DNA from 2 places in the Pseudomonas sp. MAG733B genome. Region 2 is predicted to be linked to the other one. Evidence: predicted binding sites of a transcription regulator. Region 2 holds the regulator's gene; the other holds the start of a gene.
What was found. The regulator FliA, encoded in region 2, starts transcription of late flagellar genes. The targets are predictions, from matches to a motif close to CTAAAGTTTNNNNNNNNNNNGCCGNTAA.

Region 1 (7,303 bases), 2.1 Mb from region 2:
CTGACCATGGGCGCGGCGAACCTGGTCGAAAGCTTCGGCACCGACGAGCAGAAGCGCCGCTTCCTGCAACCGATGATCGACGGGCGTTTCTTCGGCACCATGGCCCTGACCGAACCGCACGCCGGCTCATCGCTGTCGGATATTCGTACCCGAGCCGAGCCTGCGTCTGACGGCACTTATCGCCTCAAGGGCAACAAGATCTTCATCTCCGGTGGTGATCACCCACTGTCGGAAAATATCGTGCACATGGTGCTAGCCAAGTTGCCAGACGCGCCGGCTGGCGTGAAAGGGATTTCGCTGTTCATCGTGCCCAAGTTCCTGGTCAACGATGACGGCAGCCTCGGCAAGCGCAACGACGTGCTGCTGGCTGGCCTGTTTCACAAAATGGGCTGGCGCGGCACCACCTCTACCGCATTGAACTTTGGCGATAACGGTGAATGTGTCGGCTATCTGGTGGGTAAGCCGCACCAGGGCTTGAGCTACATGTTCCAGATGATGAACGAGGCACGGATCGGCGTCGGCATGGGTGCGGTGATGCTGGGTTACGCCGGCTACCTGTATTCGCTGGAGTACGCCCGCGAGCGTCCGCAGGGACGAGTGCCGGACAGCAAGGACCCGAACACCGCGCCGGTGGCGATCATCAATCACGCCGACGTCAAACGCATGTTGCTGACACAGAAAGCCTACGTCGAAGGTTCGTTCGACCTCGGTCTGTACGCCGCACGCCTGTTCGATGACACCACCACGCTGGAGACCGATGCCGAGCGTAAGCAAGCCCACGAACTGCTGGACCTGCTGACGCCAATCGTCAAATCCTGGCCATCGGAGTTTTGCCTCAAAGCCAACGAACTGGCGATCCAGATTCTTGGCGGCCACGGCTACACCCGCGAATACCCGGTGGAGCAGTACTACCGCGACAACCGCCTGAACCCGATCCATGAAGGCACCCACGGCATTCAATCGCTGGACCTGTTGGGCCGCAAACTGGCGCAAAACGGCGGATCCGGGCTCAAGCGACTGATCCGCCTGATCGCCGACACCGCCGAACGCGCCCAGGCATTTGATTCATTGACGCCGCTGCGTGAACCGCTGGAAAAACTGGTTGCACGCCTGCAAACCGTGACCATCGGCCTGCTGACCGATCTGGCGCAAGGCAAGGTCAACAGCAGCCTGGCGAATTCGGCGTTGTACCTGAAGGTGTTTGGTCACACGGTGATCGGCTGGCGCTGGCTGGAACAGGCGATTCGTGCCGAAGAAGGCTTGGCCAAGGGCAATGCGGCCGATGCGAGTTTTTATAAAGGCAAGTTGCAGGCGGCGCGATATTTCCTGACATGGGAAGTGCCCGGTTGCCACCATGAGCTGGCGATTCTTGAGGCTCGGGATGATGTTTGCCTGGGCATGCAGGATGAGTGGTTCTGATCTTGTTTGGATCGGTGTAACGGCCACAAAAAAGTCGCAGCCTGCGGCAGCTCCTACAGGGAAACGCATTCCAAATGTAGGAGCTGCCGAAGGCTGCGATCTTTTGATCTTTTAGCTCAGACGAAACCCACACATCTGCCGCGCCAAATCATCCGCCAACCGCTGCAACGTCTGGCAATCTTCGCGGCAGGCTCTCACCTCTCCGGCGGTGGCGCGGGCCAGACCGGAAATCCCCTGCACATTGCGGTTGATCTCTTCCGTCACCGCCGACTGCTCTTCCGTGGCCGTGGCCACTTGATGGTTCATGTCGCTGATACGCTCAACCTGTCCAGTAATCGCAGTCAACGAAGCTCCGGTGCGCTGGCTCGATTCAACGCCTGTGCCGGTTGCCGCTTGACCGCTGTGCATCGATGAAACCGCGTTCTCCGCACCCTGCTTGAGGCTGCCGATCATCTGCTGAATCTCATCGGTAGACGATTGCGTGCGCCGCGCCAGGGTCCGCACTTCATCGGCAACCACCGCGAACCCACGTCCCATATCCCCGGCCCGCGCCGCTTCGATAGCGGCGTTGAGCGCCAGCAAATTGGTCTGCTCGGAAATCCCGCGAATCACCGCCAGTACCTGATCGATGGACGCCACCTGATGGGCCAATTCGCCGACCGCAGTGGCGGCAATGCCGATTTCTTCGGACATGCTTTCGATGTGCCGTATCGAACCGCCCACCACTTCCCGTGCCTGCATCGCTTCATCCCGAGCGGTTTGCGACGCGACTGCCGCGTTGCCGGCGTTCTGCGCAATCTCCTGCACAGTCAGGCCCATTTCGTGGACGGCGGTGGCGACCATGTCGGTCATTTCCTGCTGCCGGCCTGAGCGCTCGGCGGTGTTATCCACCACTCGCGCCACTTGGCCCACAGCCGTACGCAAGCGTTCACTCGTGGTAAGCACTTCGCCAATCATCTCGCGCTGACTGTCGAGGAAGCGATTGAACCCGCGCGCCAGATCGCCCAGCTCATCGGCGCGGCTGGAATCTAACCGGTGGGTCAAATCTCCACCACCGCTACCGATGGCCACCAGCGCCGCTGTTACCTGACGAATCGGTCGCACCAGCCCACGAGCCAGCAACACCACCAGCAACAAGCAAACCAATGCCACCGCCAGGCCGATGCCACTGCTCATCCACATGGCGCGGCGGGCTTCGGCGTAGATCTGCGACTGTGGCACTTCGGCCACCAGGGTCCAGCCTAGATCGCGCAATGGCAGGCTCAGGGCGAGGAAATCTTCTCCGTCGCGCTGGAAGCCGCTGCTGATGGCAGTTTTTTGACCCATGACCGCTTGTGCGGCATCTGCACCGATTTGCTCGGCCAAGGTGCGTTTACCGCTGAACTGCGCTTCAGGATGAACCTGGATCAAACCGTCGGAACGCACGAGATAGACCTTGCCGCGCTCCCCGAAGCTGAAGTTGTGGATCAGCTCCGACAGCTCTTTCATGTTCAGGCCAAGCCCCGCAACACCGACGACTTTGCCGGCCTGCTCAACCTTGAGATCGATGAAAAGCGCCAATTCTCCGGTCGCGGTATCGTTGTCGATATTGAGGGTCCGCGGCTGGTTGCTGTCCAGAAATGCGTAGAACCAGGCATCTTTGGGGTTGGAACGACTGAGGGTCCGGTCCAGGCCTTTCTCGGTGAAGTAATGGTTGGACGCGGTGCCGACAATCAGCGCGGTAAAGGCCTTGTGCTCGGCGCGGATGCCTTCGAGATAGGTGGTAAACGTACCAATCTGGGCACTGTTTTCACCTTCGGCCAGCCAGTTGCGCACCATGCTGTTGCTGGCGATGTCCTTGGCGGCGGTGAGCGGTTGAACGAGGATGCGCTCGATGTCATTGCGCATCGCTTCGATGCTCGACGGTAGAGCTTGTTCGACCAGATAGCTCTGGGCGAGGCGGTTGACCACGAGGGTATAAATGCCAACCACGATCAGAATACTGACGAGCAGGGCGGTGCCCATACTCAGGATCAACTGCCATTGAATACTGCGTCGCCAGAACTGCATGGAGCACCCCCAAAGAATAAGAGGCTGAAACACTGCAACAGCCGTGCCGATTGTATACAACGCAACCGACAATCTATTCTTTGGTTGTGCGCAAAGCCGATCAGGCCTGATTGATCGTCTTGGAGATCACTTCAACCGTGGCGCTGACTTGCTCTTGGTAACGGTCGAGTTCGAGCTTGTGCTGCTTTTGCATTTCGATCTGCTGGGAGCACAGATTCATCGCGGCCAGTACCAGCAGTCGGTCACCGATCAGCGTCGGGTACTTTCTTTTGGTGTCGGCCAGGGCAGCCTTCAACATCATGGCCGCGTCCAGCAGGGTCTGCTCTTCCCCGGCCGGCGCCTTGATCGAATAGTCCTCACCCAGGATCGAGACGACTTTCACACCCGGGCCGTAACTCATGCGCTGACTGGGCCAGCGCTGACACGCTCAACCAGGGCCTGGATGCGTGCGGCGGTGGCGCCTTGTTTCTCTTCCTGCTCCATCAGACTCAATTGCAGGCTTTCGTTTTCATCCTTGGCCTGGGCCAGTTCGGCGCTCAGGGTCTGGTTGGTGCCGAGCAGGGTCTGGTTCTGTTGTACCAGGTCGCTGACCAGCTGTTCCAATTGGCTTAGGGATGCTTCCAACATTTTGATTTTCCAGGCATTTTCAAAGGGCGCGTACGATAAAGAAAAGTCACCGTGGATGCCAGGGTTATACGGGCGCAAGGCCTTGATTTTCCTGACGAGTGACCGCTCTCGCGAACTGTAGAGACTGTGATCGGCCCATCTGGTTCCTGCACTTCGTCGCCACGGCGTTTGTGCGGCAAAACCGCGCAGGGCCTCAAGACTTTAGTCGCATGACCGATAAGTCATTCATACGTCAGCCTCGCCACCGCTCTGGTGCGCCCTTTTCGGTAAACACCATGTCCCTTCGTAATATGAATATCGCGCCGCGAGCGTTCCTCGGTTTTGCCCTGATTGGCGGTTTGATGATGCTTCTGGGCGTGTTTGCCCTGAACCAGATGAGCAAGATCCGCGACGCCGCCGAGAACATCACCGTCAGCAGCGTGCCGAGCATCAAGAGCCTCGACGAATTCACCCAGCTGACGCTGCGACTGCGCGTGCTGTCCTACCGTTTGCTGGTCAACCGCGAGCCAGACGTGCAGCAGAAAACCATGGAGTTGCTGGACATGCGCAACCAGCAGATCCGCGCCGCCCAGACCACCTACGAAAAACTGATCAGCAGCCCGCAGGAACGTGCGGCCTACGATCAATACGTGCAGTTGCTGGCGCAATACCGCCAGATCGAAGACCGGATGAAGACCTTGTCGCGCAACAACCAGGTTGACGAACTGCGCAGCCTGCTCAACGCCGACCTGCTGAGCAACTCCGAAGCCGTCAATGCAGTGCTGAACAAGCTGTTGGAGATCAACACCCAGCAGACTCTCGACACCAACCAGCAAGCCGCCGATCAATACGACTCGGCCTTCAATCTGGTGATCACCCTGCTTGTCATCGCCACCGGCCTGACCATTCTGTTCGCCTGGTTGCTGACCAACAGCATCACCAAGCCGATCGCCAATGCCTTGAATGCCGCCGAGCAGATCGCCGAAGGCAACCTGACGCGCCCGATCACCGTCGACGGTGAAGACGAGGCCGGTCGCTTGCTGCTGGCGATGTCGAAGATGCAGGACAAGCTGCGCGACACCCTGCAACGGATTTCCGGTTCGGCCACGCAGTTGGCCTCCGCCGCCGAAGAACTCAACAGCGTCACCGACGAAAGCGCCCGCGGCCTGACCCAGCAGAACAACGAAATTGAACAGGCCGCCACGGCGGTCAACGAAATGACCAGCGCCGTGGAAGAAGTTGCGCGCAACGCGGTCAGCACCTCCGAAGCCTCGAAGAACGCCACCACATCCGCCGGTGATGGTCGTGATCTGGTGCAGGAAACCGTCAGCGCCATCGAACGCATGAGCGCTGATGTGCAGAGCACCGCGACTTTGATTGGCGACCTGGCCAATGAATCCCGTGACATCGGCAAGGTACTGGACGTGATTCGCGGCTTGGCCGACCAGACCAACCTGTTGGCCTTGAACGCCGCGATCGAAGCGGCACGCGCCGGTGAGGCCGGTCGTGGTTTTGCGGTGGTGGCCGACGAAGTTCGAGCCCTGGCCCATCGCACCCAGCAATCGACCAGCGAAATCGAACGTATGATCGGCAGCATCCAGAGCGGCACCGAGCACGCCGTGGATTCGATGCGCAACAGCACCGAGCGCGCCGAGTCGACCCTGAACATCGCCCGTGGCGCGGGAATGTCGCTGGACACCATCAACAGCGCCATCGTCGAAATCAACGAGCGCAACCTGGTGATCGCCAGCGCCGCCGAAGAGCAGGCGCAAGTGGCCCGTGAAGTGGATCGCAATCTGGTGAACATTCGTGATCTGTCGGTGCAATCGGCCACCGGCGCCAACCAGACCAGCGCGGCGAGCAATGAGTTGTCGCGCTTGGCGGTGGACCTGAACACGATGGTTGGGCGGTTTAGCCTGTAACTGGACCCCACAACCCCTGTGGCGAGGGAGCTTGCTCCCGCTCGACTGCGCAGCAGTCGCAATCGGGCTTGCAAAATTTGTCTGAAACTACTCGCGGGGTCGCTACGCGACCCAACGGGAGCAAGCACCCTCGCCACAGGGTTCGCACGCGGCGCGTCAAACCGTCAAAAGCTTTTTGACAGCATCACATTTCAACAGGTTAGAATCGCTGGCACGCAGACTGCATGGTCAGTTTGTGCCCGCCTTTCAGCTTTCTGGAGTACTGCCTTTGAATGCGACGACCATCAACAGCCTGTTCTTGATCGGCGCGTTGCTGGTAGGTGCAAGCATTCTGGTGAGTTCACTTTCGTCCCGCCTCGGCATCCCGATTCTGGTGATCATCCTGGCCGTCGGCATGGCGGCTGGCGTCGATGGCGGCGGGATTATTTTCGATAACTACCCAACGGCTTATCTGGTCGGCAACCTCGCGTTGGCGGTGATCCTGCTCGACGGCGGTTTACGCACGCGGGTGTCGAGTTTCCGCGTGGCGTTATGGCCGGCGCTGTCGCTGGCCACGGTCGGCGTGTTGATCACCACCGGGCTGACCGGCATGGCCGCGGCCTGGCTGTTCGACCTGAACCTGATTCAGGGCCTGCTGATCGGCGCCATCGTCGGCTCAACCGACGCCGCAGCGGTGTTCTCGCTGCTGGGCGGCAAAGGTCTGAACGAGCGGGTGACCGCCAGCCTGGAAATCGAATCCGGCAGCAACGACCCGATGGCGGTGTTCCTCACCGTGACCCTGATCGACATGCTCGCCAGCGGCCAGACCGGCCTGCACTGGAGCCTGCTGACCCACCTGCTGCGCGAGTTCGGCATCGGTGGCGTCATCGGTCTGGGCGGTGGCTGGCTGATGCTGCAACTGGTCAACCGGATCAACCTGGCCACCGGCCTGTATCCGATCCTGGTCATCGCCGGTGGTCTGGTGGTGTTCGCCCTGACCAACGCCTTGCACGGCAGCGGCTTCCTCGCGGTGTACCTGTGCGGCCTGATGATCGGCAATCGTCCGGTGCGCAGCCGTCACGGTATCTTGCACATGCTCGATGGCATGGCCTGGCTGGCGCAGATCGGCATGTTTTTGGTGCTGGGGCTGCTGGTCACGCCCCACGACCTGCTGCCGATTGCCCTGCCGGCACTGGCGCTGGCCTTGTGGATGATTCTGTTTGCCCGGCCGCTGTCGGTGGTGGTTGGCTTGCTGCCGTTCAAGGCATTCCATGGCCGCGAGAAGGCGTTCATTTCCTGGGTTGGCCTGCGCGGCGCGGTCCCGATCA
Region 2 (7,303 bases):
CGGGAGCCTTGGCTACCGGCTTCGGCGTCGCAGCCTTGGCGGCAGGTGCTGCAACCGAGGCGCTGGCGCCCGTTGCCGTTCCTGCCGTCGCGCCCACTTCGGTGAACTTGCCTTTGCCGTGCAATTCGTCGAGCAGCGATTCGAATTCGTGATCGCTGATCAGGTCACTACCGGCTGCAGCAGCGGCTGGCGCGGCTGGCGTCGGCACCGAAGCGATGGCCGATTCCAGCGCATCGACGGCAAAGTTACCTTTGCCGTGCAACTGGTCGAGCAGTGCTTCAAACTCGTCGTCGGTAATGTCGGAGCTATCGCCCGCAGCTTTTGGAGCCTGCGGTGCCGCAGGGGCAGCAGGTGCCACTGCATCGACGGCGAACTGGCCTTTGCCGTGCAGCTGGTCGAGCAACGACTCGAACTCGGCATCGGTGATTTCGTCGCTGGCAGCGGCATCGCTGGCAGGCGCTGGAGCAGCCGCCGGTGCCTCGGCCTGAGCCTTGACGGCGTTCAGCGAGTCCAGCAGTTGTTCGAATTCATTGTCGGTGATGTCACCCGATTCGCTTTCGGCGACAGGCTCTTCAACCACTTCGGCGACAGGTGCAGGCGCCGCCTCGTCCGCTGTTTGCGGCTCGGCCAGTCGGGCCAATGCGGCGAGCAATTCAGGCGTGGCAGCCGTGATCGGGCTGCGCTCGCGGACTTCGCTGAACATGCTGTTCACCGCGTCCAGTGCTTCGAGAACCACGTCCATCAATTCCGAGTCGACGCGACGTTCACCCTTGCGCAGGATGTCGAACACGTTCTCGGCGATGTGACAGCACTCCACCAGCTCGTTGAGCTGGAGGAAGCCGGCGCCCCCTTTTACAGTGTGAAAACCGCGAAAAATTGCATTGAGCAAATCCGCATCATCCGGACGGCTTTCCAGCTCGACCAGTTGCTCGGACAGTTGCTCTAGAATCTCGCCGGCCTCAACCAGGAAATCCTGAAGGATCTCTTCATCGGCGCCGAAGCTCATTAATGGTGTGCTCCTAACAGAACAGGTCTAAAAACCTAAAATCCAAGGCTGGATAACAAATCGTCCACATCGTCCTGACCGGACACAACGTCTTCTCTTTTATCGGCATGAATCTGCGGACCTTCACCCTGAGAGAGATGTTTTTGTGGATCTTTTTCTGCAAGCATCGCTTCACGGTCATGTTCGATGCCCGCAAAGCGGTCCACCTGACTGGCCATAAGCACGAGCTTGAGCAGGTTGCTCTCAACTTCGGTGACCAGTTGGGTCACTCGCTTGATCACTTGACCTGTGAGGTCCTGATAATCCTGGGCAAGCAGGATGTCGTTGAGGTTGGTCGACACGGCGCGGTTGTCAGTGCTGCTGCGCGCCAGGAATCCGTCGACGCGACGGGCCAGCTCGCGGAACTCTTCAGCCCCGACTTCGCGACGCATGAAGCGTCCCCAATCGGTGCTCAAGGCCTGGGCTTCGTCAGCCAGGCTGTTGACCAGCGGCGTGGCGTTTTCCACCAGATCCATGGTGCGGTTGGCCGCGGCCTCGGTCAGCTTGACCACATAACCCAGACGCTCGGTGGCGTCGGTGATCTGTGACACTTCCTCGGCTTGCGGCATGTGCGGGTCAATCTGGAAATTGACGATCGCGCTATGCAGCTCGCGGGTGAGCTTGCCCACTTCCTGATACAGGCCGCGGTCACGGGTCTGGTTGAGCTCATGGATCAATTGCACAGCATCGCCGAACTTGCCCTTTTCAAGGCTCTCGACCAGTTCGACGGCGTGTTTTTTCAGGGTCGATTCAAAATCGCCCTGCGAAGATTCGTTATGCCCCATAGCTCCCCCGTGGCGCAGTTCAACCGATGCGTTCGAAAATCTTCTCGATTTTTTCTTTCAACGCCTGGGCCGTGAAGGGTTTGACCACATAGCCGTTTACACCGGCCTGGGCCGCTTCGATGATCTGCTCGCGCTTGGCTTCAGCGGTCACCATCAGCACCGGCAGGTGCTTGAGCTTTTCATCGGCACGCACGTGGCGCAGCAGATCGATACCGGTCATGCCAGGCATGTTCCAGTCCGTTACCAGAAAGTCGATGCTCCCGCTGTTGAGAACCGGAATGGCGGTAGTGCCATCGTCGGCCTCGACCGTGTTGGTGAACCCAAGGTCACGCAACAGGTTTTTTATGATCCGCCGCATCGTTGAGAAGTCATCAACGATGAGGATTTTCATGTTCTTGTCCAATTCGACCTCCAAGCAGACTAAAACGCGCCCAGCACCTGGACGCGCCATTTCAATCAATCTGGCAAAACACTCGATGACTGTCTGGAGTACAGCGGATCGAGACCGGCGCGGTTCATCACCCCACCAGCCACGTCACAGTGCCCCCACACTGCCTTCAGCGCGCTCGCCACTCTCCCAAACGCCCCCGCAAACGGGCCGCGCACTGGCTGTGTAACTGGCTGACCCGAGACTCGCTGACTCCCAGGACCTCACCGATTTCCTTGAGATTCAACTCTTCGTCGTAGTACAGCGCCAACACCAGTCGCTCACGCTCCGGCAAATTGGCAATCGCGTCCGTCAGCGCCGCCTGGAAGCGTTCATCTTCCAGATCGCGTGACGGCTCGAGATGAGCACTCGCGCCATCCTCGTGCAGCCCTTCGTGTTCGCCGTCCTGCAACAGATCGTCGAAACTGAATAACCGGCTGCCCAGGGTGTCGTTCAAAATCCCGTAATAATCGTCGAGACTCAATTGGAGTTCGGCCGCAACTTCGTGATCTTTAGCGTCACGGCCGGTTTTAGCTTCAATCGAGCGAATGGCGTCGCTGACCATGCGGGTATTGCGGTGGACCGAACGTGGCGCCCAGTCCCCCTTGCGCACTTCATCGAGCATGGCGCCGCGGATGCGGATGCCCGCGTACGTCTCGAAACTCGCGCCTTTGCTGGCGTCGTATTTGGTGGAGACTTCCAGCAGGCCGATCATCCCGGCCTGGATCAAATCTTCGACCTGGACACTGGCCGGCAGACGCGCCAGCAAGTGATAGGCAATGCGTTTGACCAGCGGCGCATAACGCTCGATCAGCTCGTACTGCGCATCGCGTGCCGACTTCTTGTAGAGGTTGTAGCCGCTGGCTGTCATAGAACCGGTCCTGCCGTTTGTTGCACGAGGCGCTCGACGAAGAATTCCAGATGCCCGCGCGGGTTGGCAGGCAGCGGCCAGGTGTCGACCTTCTGTGCGATCGCCTTGAACGCCAGCGAGCACTTGGAGCGCGGGAAGGCTTCGTAGACGGCACGTTGTTTCTGCACGGCCTTGCGCACGCTTTCGTCGTAAGGCACGGCGCCGACGTATTGCAGGGCAACGTCGAGGAAGCGATCGGTGACCTTGGTCAACTTGGCGAACAGGTTGCGTCCTTCCTGCGGGCTCTGGGCCATGTTGGCCAGGACGCGGAAGCGGTTCATGCCGTAGTCGCGGTTAAGCAGTTTGATCAGCGCGTAGGCGTCGGTGATCGAAGTCGGCTCGTCGCAGACCACCAGCAACACTTCCTGGGCCGCGCGAACGAAACTGACTACCGAGTCACCAATACCCGCAGCGGTGTCGATCACCAGCACGTCGAGGTTGTCGCCGATGTCGCTGAAGGCCTGGATCAGGCCGGCGTGCTGCGCCGGGCTCAAATGAACCATGCTCTGGGTGCCGGACGCGGCCGGAACGATGCGGATGCCGCCGGGGCCCTGCAACAGGACGTCGCGCAGCTCGCAGCGGCCTTCGATCACGTCGGCCAGGGTACGTTTGGGTGTCAGCCCCAGCAGAACGTCGACGTTCGCCAGTCCCAGGTCGGCGTCCAGCAGCATGACGCGCCGGCCAAGCTCAGCCAAAGCCAGGGACAAGTTCACTGACACGTTAGTTTTCCCGACGCCACCTTTGCCGCCGGTCACCGCGATCACCTGTACGGGATGCATGCTGCCCATGTTATTTCTTTACCTTGTCTTGCATAGACGGAGGCCACATTACTGGCTGCGCGTTCGCAAACGGAACAATGCATGGCAGACCATCGATGTAGGTACAAAAACTATTCATTGTTACCTCAGCCTACCTGCTTGGTGGGGCTGTGGTAGATATCAGCGAACATGTCAGCCATGGCTTCTTCGCTGGGCTCTTCCTGCATTTGCACGCTAACGGCGCGACTGACCAGTTGATGACGGCGCGGCAGATGCAAATCATCCGGAATCCGCGGGCCGTCGGTCAGGTAGGCCACCGGCAATTCATGGCTGATGGCCAGGCTCAACACCTCGCCCAGACTCGCCGTTTCATCCAGTTTAGTCAGGATGCAGCCAGCTAGCCCGCAGCGCTTGTAACTGTGATAAGCGGCCGTCAGCACCTGCTTCTGGCTGGTGGTTGCCAGGACCAGATAATTTTTGGAACGGATGCCACGCCCGGCCAGGCTTTCGAGCTGCATGCGCAGCGCCGGATCACTGGCTTGCAGGCCGGCGGTATCGATCAGTACGACGCGTTTGCGCAGCAGTGGTTCCAACGCCTGCACCAGCGATTGGCCCGGATCGACATGGGTCACCGACACATTGAGAATCCGACCAAGGGTCTTGAGCTGCTCCTGGGCACCAATACGGTAGCTGTCCATGCTCACCAGCGCGATGTTTTGCGCGCCGTACTTGAGCACGTAGCGGGCAGCCAGCTTGGCCAGGGTGGTGGTCTTGCCCATGCCGGCAGGGCCGACCATGGCAATCACGCCGCCCTCTTCCAGCGGCTCGACTTCCGGGGTAGCAATCATCCGCGCCAGGTGCGCGAGCAGCATGCGCCAGGCCTGACGAGGTTCTTCGATATCGGAAATCATCGCCAGCAAGTCGCGCGACAACGGGCCGGACAGGCCGATGCGTTGCAGGCGACGCCAGAGATTGGCCTGGGCCGGACGGCTGCCTTGCAGCTGATTCCACGCCAGAGAGCCGAGCTGGACTTCCATCAGTTCGCGCAAGCTGTTGAGCTCGAAACGCATCGAGTCGAATGCACGCGAGTCGACAGCCGCTGCAGCAGCAGGCGCTGGCGACGGGCGCCGTGGCTCGGCGTAAGTCGGCTCGATGAGCGGTTCGGCGGCGGTCAATGGCAGGCCGGCGAACAACTGGCGATTGGTGGCGTTGTCGCTCTCGCCATCGCTGCGCAGGCTCAATTCGGCCTGGGCGGTGACGATCCGCGACTGAGTCTTGCGCAGCTCGTCTTCGAGTTCCATGTTCGGAACGCGCGGAGCCAGCGCCGACAGTTTGTAATCCAAGGCAGCCGTCAGCTCGACACCACCGGCGATCCGGCGGTTGCCAATAATGGCGGCATCGGCGCCCAGCTCATCACGAACCAGTTTCATGGCCTGACGCATATCGGCGGCGAAAAAACGCTTAACTTGCATAAACCACTACCTCAGCCGTTGGGCCCTACTGTCGCAACGATGGTCACTTGCTTGTTGTCAGGTATTTCCTGGTAGGCCAGCACATGCAGCCCCGGGACTGCCAGTCGGCCAAAACGCGAGAGCATCGCGCGAACCGGACCGGCCACCAGCAGGATCACCGGTTGACCTTGCATCTCCTGACGTTGCGCTGCATCGATCAATGAACGCTGCAGCTTCTCAGCCATGCTTGGCTCCAGCAGAACACCCTCTTCCGAGCCTTGTCCTGCCTTCTGCAGACTATTGAGCAATATTTGTTCCAACCTTGGCTCCAGCGTGATCACTGGCAGCTCGGAGTCAGTGCCTACAATGCTTTGCACGATTGCGCGGCTTACGCCGACGCGCACCGCAGCCACCAATGCGGCGGTATCTTGACTCTTGGAAGCGTTGTTAGCGATGGCTTCGGCAATGCTGCGAATGTCGCGCACCGGCACCTGTTCGGCCAACAGCGCTTGCAGAACCTTGAGCAGTTGCGACAGAGACAGCACACCCGGCACCAGCTCTTCGGCCAGTTTCGGTGAGTTTTTCGCCAGCAATTGCATGAGTTGCTGCACTTCCTCGTGGCCGATCAGCTCACTGGAGTGCTTGTACAGAATCTGGTTCAAGTGGGTGGCCACCACGGTACTGGCATCGACCACGGTATAGCCAAGCGATTGCGCCTGGGCGCGCTGGCTGATTTCGATCCATACCGCCTCCAGGCCGAAAGCCGGATCTTTGGCGGTAATGCCGTTGAGCGTGCCGTAGACCTGCCCCGGGTTGATCGCCAGCTCGCGATCCGGGTAAATCTCCGCTTCGGCGAGGATCACGCCCATCAGGGTCAGGCGATAGGCGCTCGGCGCCAGGTCGAGGTTGTCGCGGATGTGCACGGTCGGCATGAGGAAGCCCAGGTCCTGGGACAGCTTCTTGCGCACACCCTTGATCCGCGCCAGCAATTGCCCGCCCTGGTTGCGGTCCACCAATGGAATCAGGCGGTAACCCACTTCCAGGCCGATCATGTCGATCGGCGTCACGTCATCCCAGCCCAGCTCTTTGGTTTCCTGGGCACGGGCCGGCGATGGCAGCAATTCCTGCTGTCGCTTGACCTCTTGCAGGGCCTGGACCTTGACGATGTTCTGCTTGCGCCAGAACAGGTAGGCGCCGCCAGCCGCCAGGGCTGCCATGCTCAGGAAGGAGAAGTGCGGCATGCCAGGCACTAGACCCATCACCGCCATCAAACCCGCCGAAACGGCCAACGCTTTTGGCGAGGCAAACATCTGGCGATTGATCTGCTTGCCCATGTCTTCCGAACCGGAAGCACGGGTCACCATGATCGCGGCGGCAGTGGACAACAGCAGTGATGGCAATTGCGCCACCAAACCGTCACCAATGGTCAGCAAGGCGTACACCTTGCCGGCGTCGGCAAAGCTCATGTTGTGCTGGAAGATACCAACGGCCATGCCGCCGATCAGGTTGATGAACAGAATCAGCAAACCGGCGATGGCGTCACCGCGCACGAACTTGCTGGCACCGTCCATGGAACCGTAGAACTCGGCTTCCTGGGCCACTTCCGAACGGCGGGACTTGGCCTGGTTCTGGTCGATCAGGCCGGCGTTGAGGTCGGCGTCGATGGCCATTTGTTTGCCGGGCATTGCATCGAGGGTGAAACGCGCGCTCACCTCGGAAATCCGCCCGGCACCCTTGGTCACCACGACGAAGTTGATGATCATCAAAATCGCGAAAACCACGATACCCACCACGTAGTTACCGCCGATCACCACCTCACCGAAGGCCTGGATCACCTTACCGGCAGCGGCATGGCCGTCCTGACCGTGGAGCATCACCACCCGCGTGGAAGCCACGTTCAACGCCAGCCGCAGCAACGTTGCCACCA

Region 1: a site for FliA is predicted at 4,288-4,315, ahead of V6Z53_RS04580 (methyl-accepting chemotaxis protein). Genes of this name have one in related genera too.

Annotation. Positions count from the first base shown of each region.
Region 1 is NZ_CP145732.1:991,731-999,033, reverse strand. It holds gene V6Z53_RS04600 (acyl-CoA dehydrogenase) at 1-1,419, shown strand, start outside; gene V6Z53_RS04595 (methyl-accepting chemotaxis protein) at 1,531-3,468, opposite strand; gene V6Z53_RS04590 (cell division protein ZapA) at 3,569-3,868, opposite strand; gene V6Z53_RS04585 (hypothetical protein) at 3,865-4,095, opposite strand; gene V6Z53_RS04580 (methyl-accepting chemotaxis protein) at 4,371-5,996, shown strand; gene V6Z53_RS04575 (potassium/proton antiporter) at 6,265-7,303, shown strand, end outside.
Region 2 is NZ_CP145732.1:5,539,111-5,546,413, forward strand. It holds gene V6Z53_RS25285 (chemotaxis protein CheA) at 1-1,006, opposite strand, end outside; gene V6Z53_RS25290 (protein phosphatase CheZ) at 1,042-1,830, opposite strand; gene V6Z53_RS25295 (chemotaxis response regulator CheY) at 1,850-2,221, opposite strand; gene fliA (RNA polymerase sigma factor FliA) at 2,388-3,128, opposite strand; gene fleN (flagellar synthesis regulator FleN) at 3,125-3,955, opposite strand; gene flhF (flagellar biosynthesis protein FlhF) at 4,072-5,397, opposite strand; gene flhA (flagellar biosynthesis protein FlhA) at 5,409-7,303, opposite strand, start outside.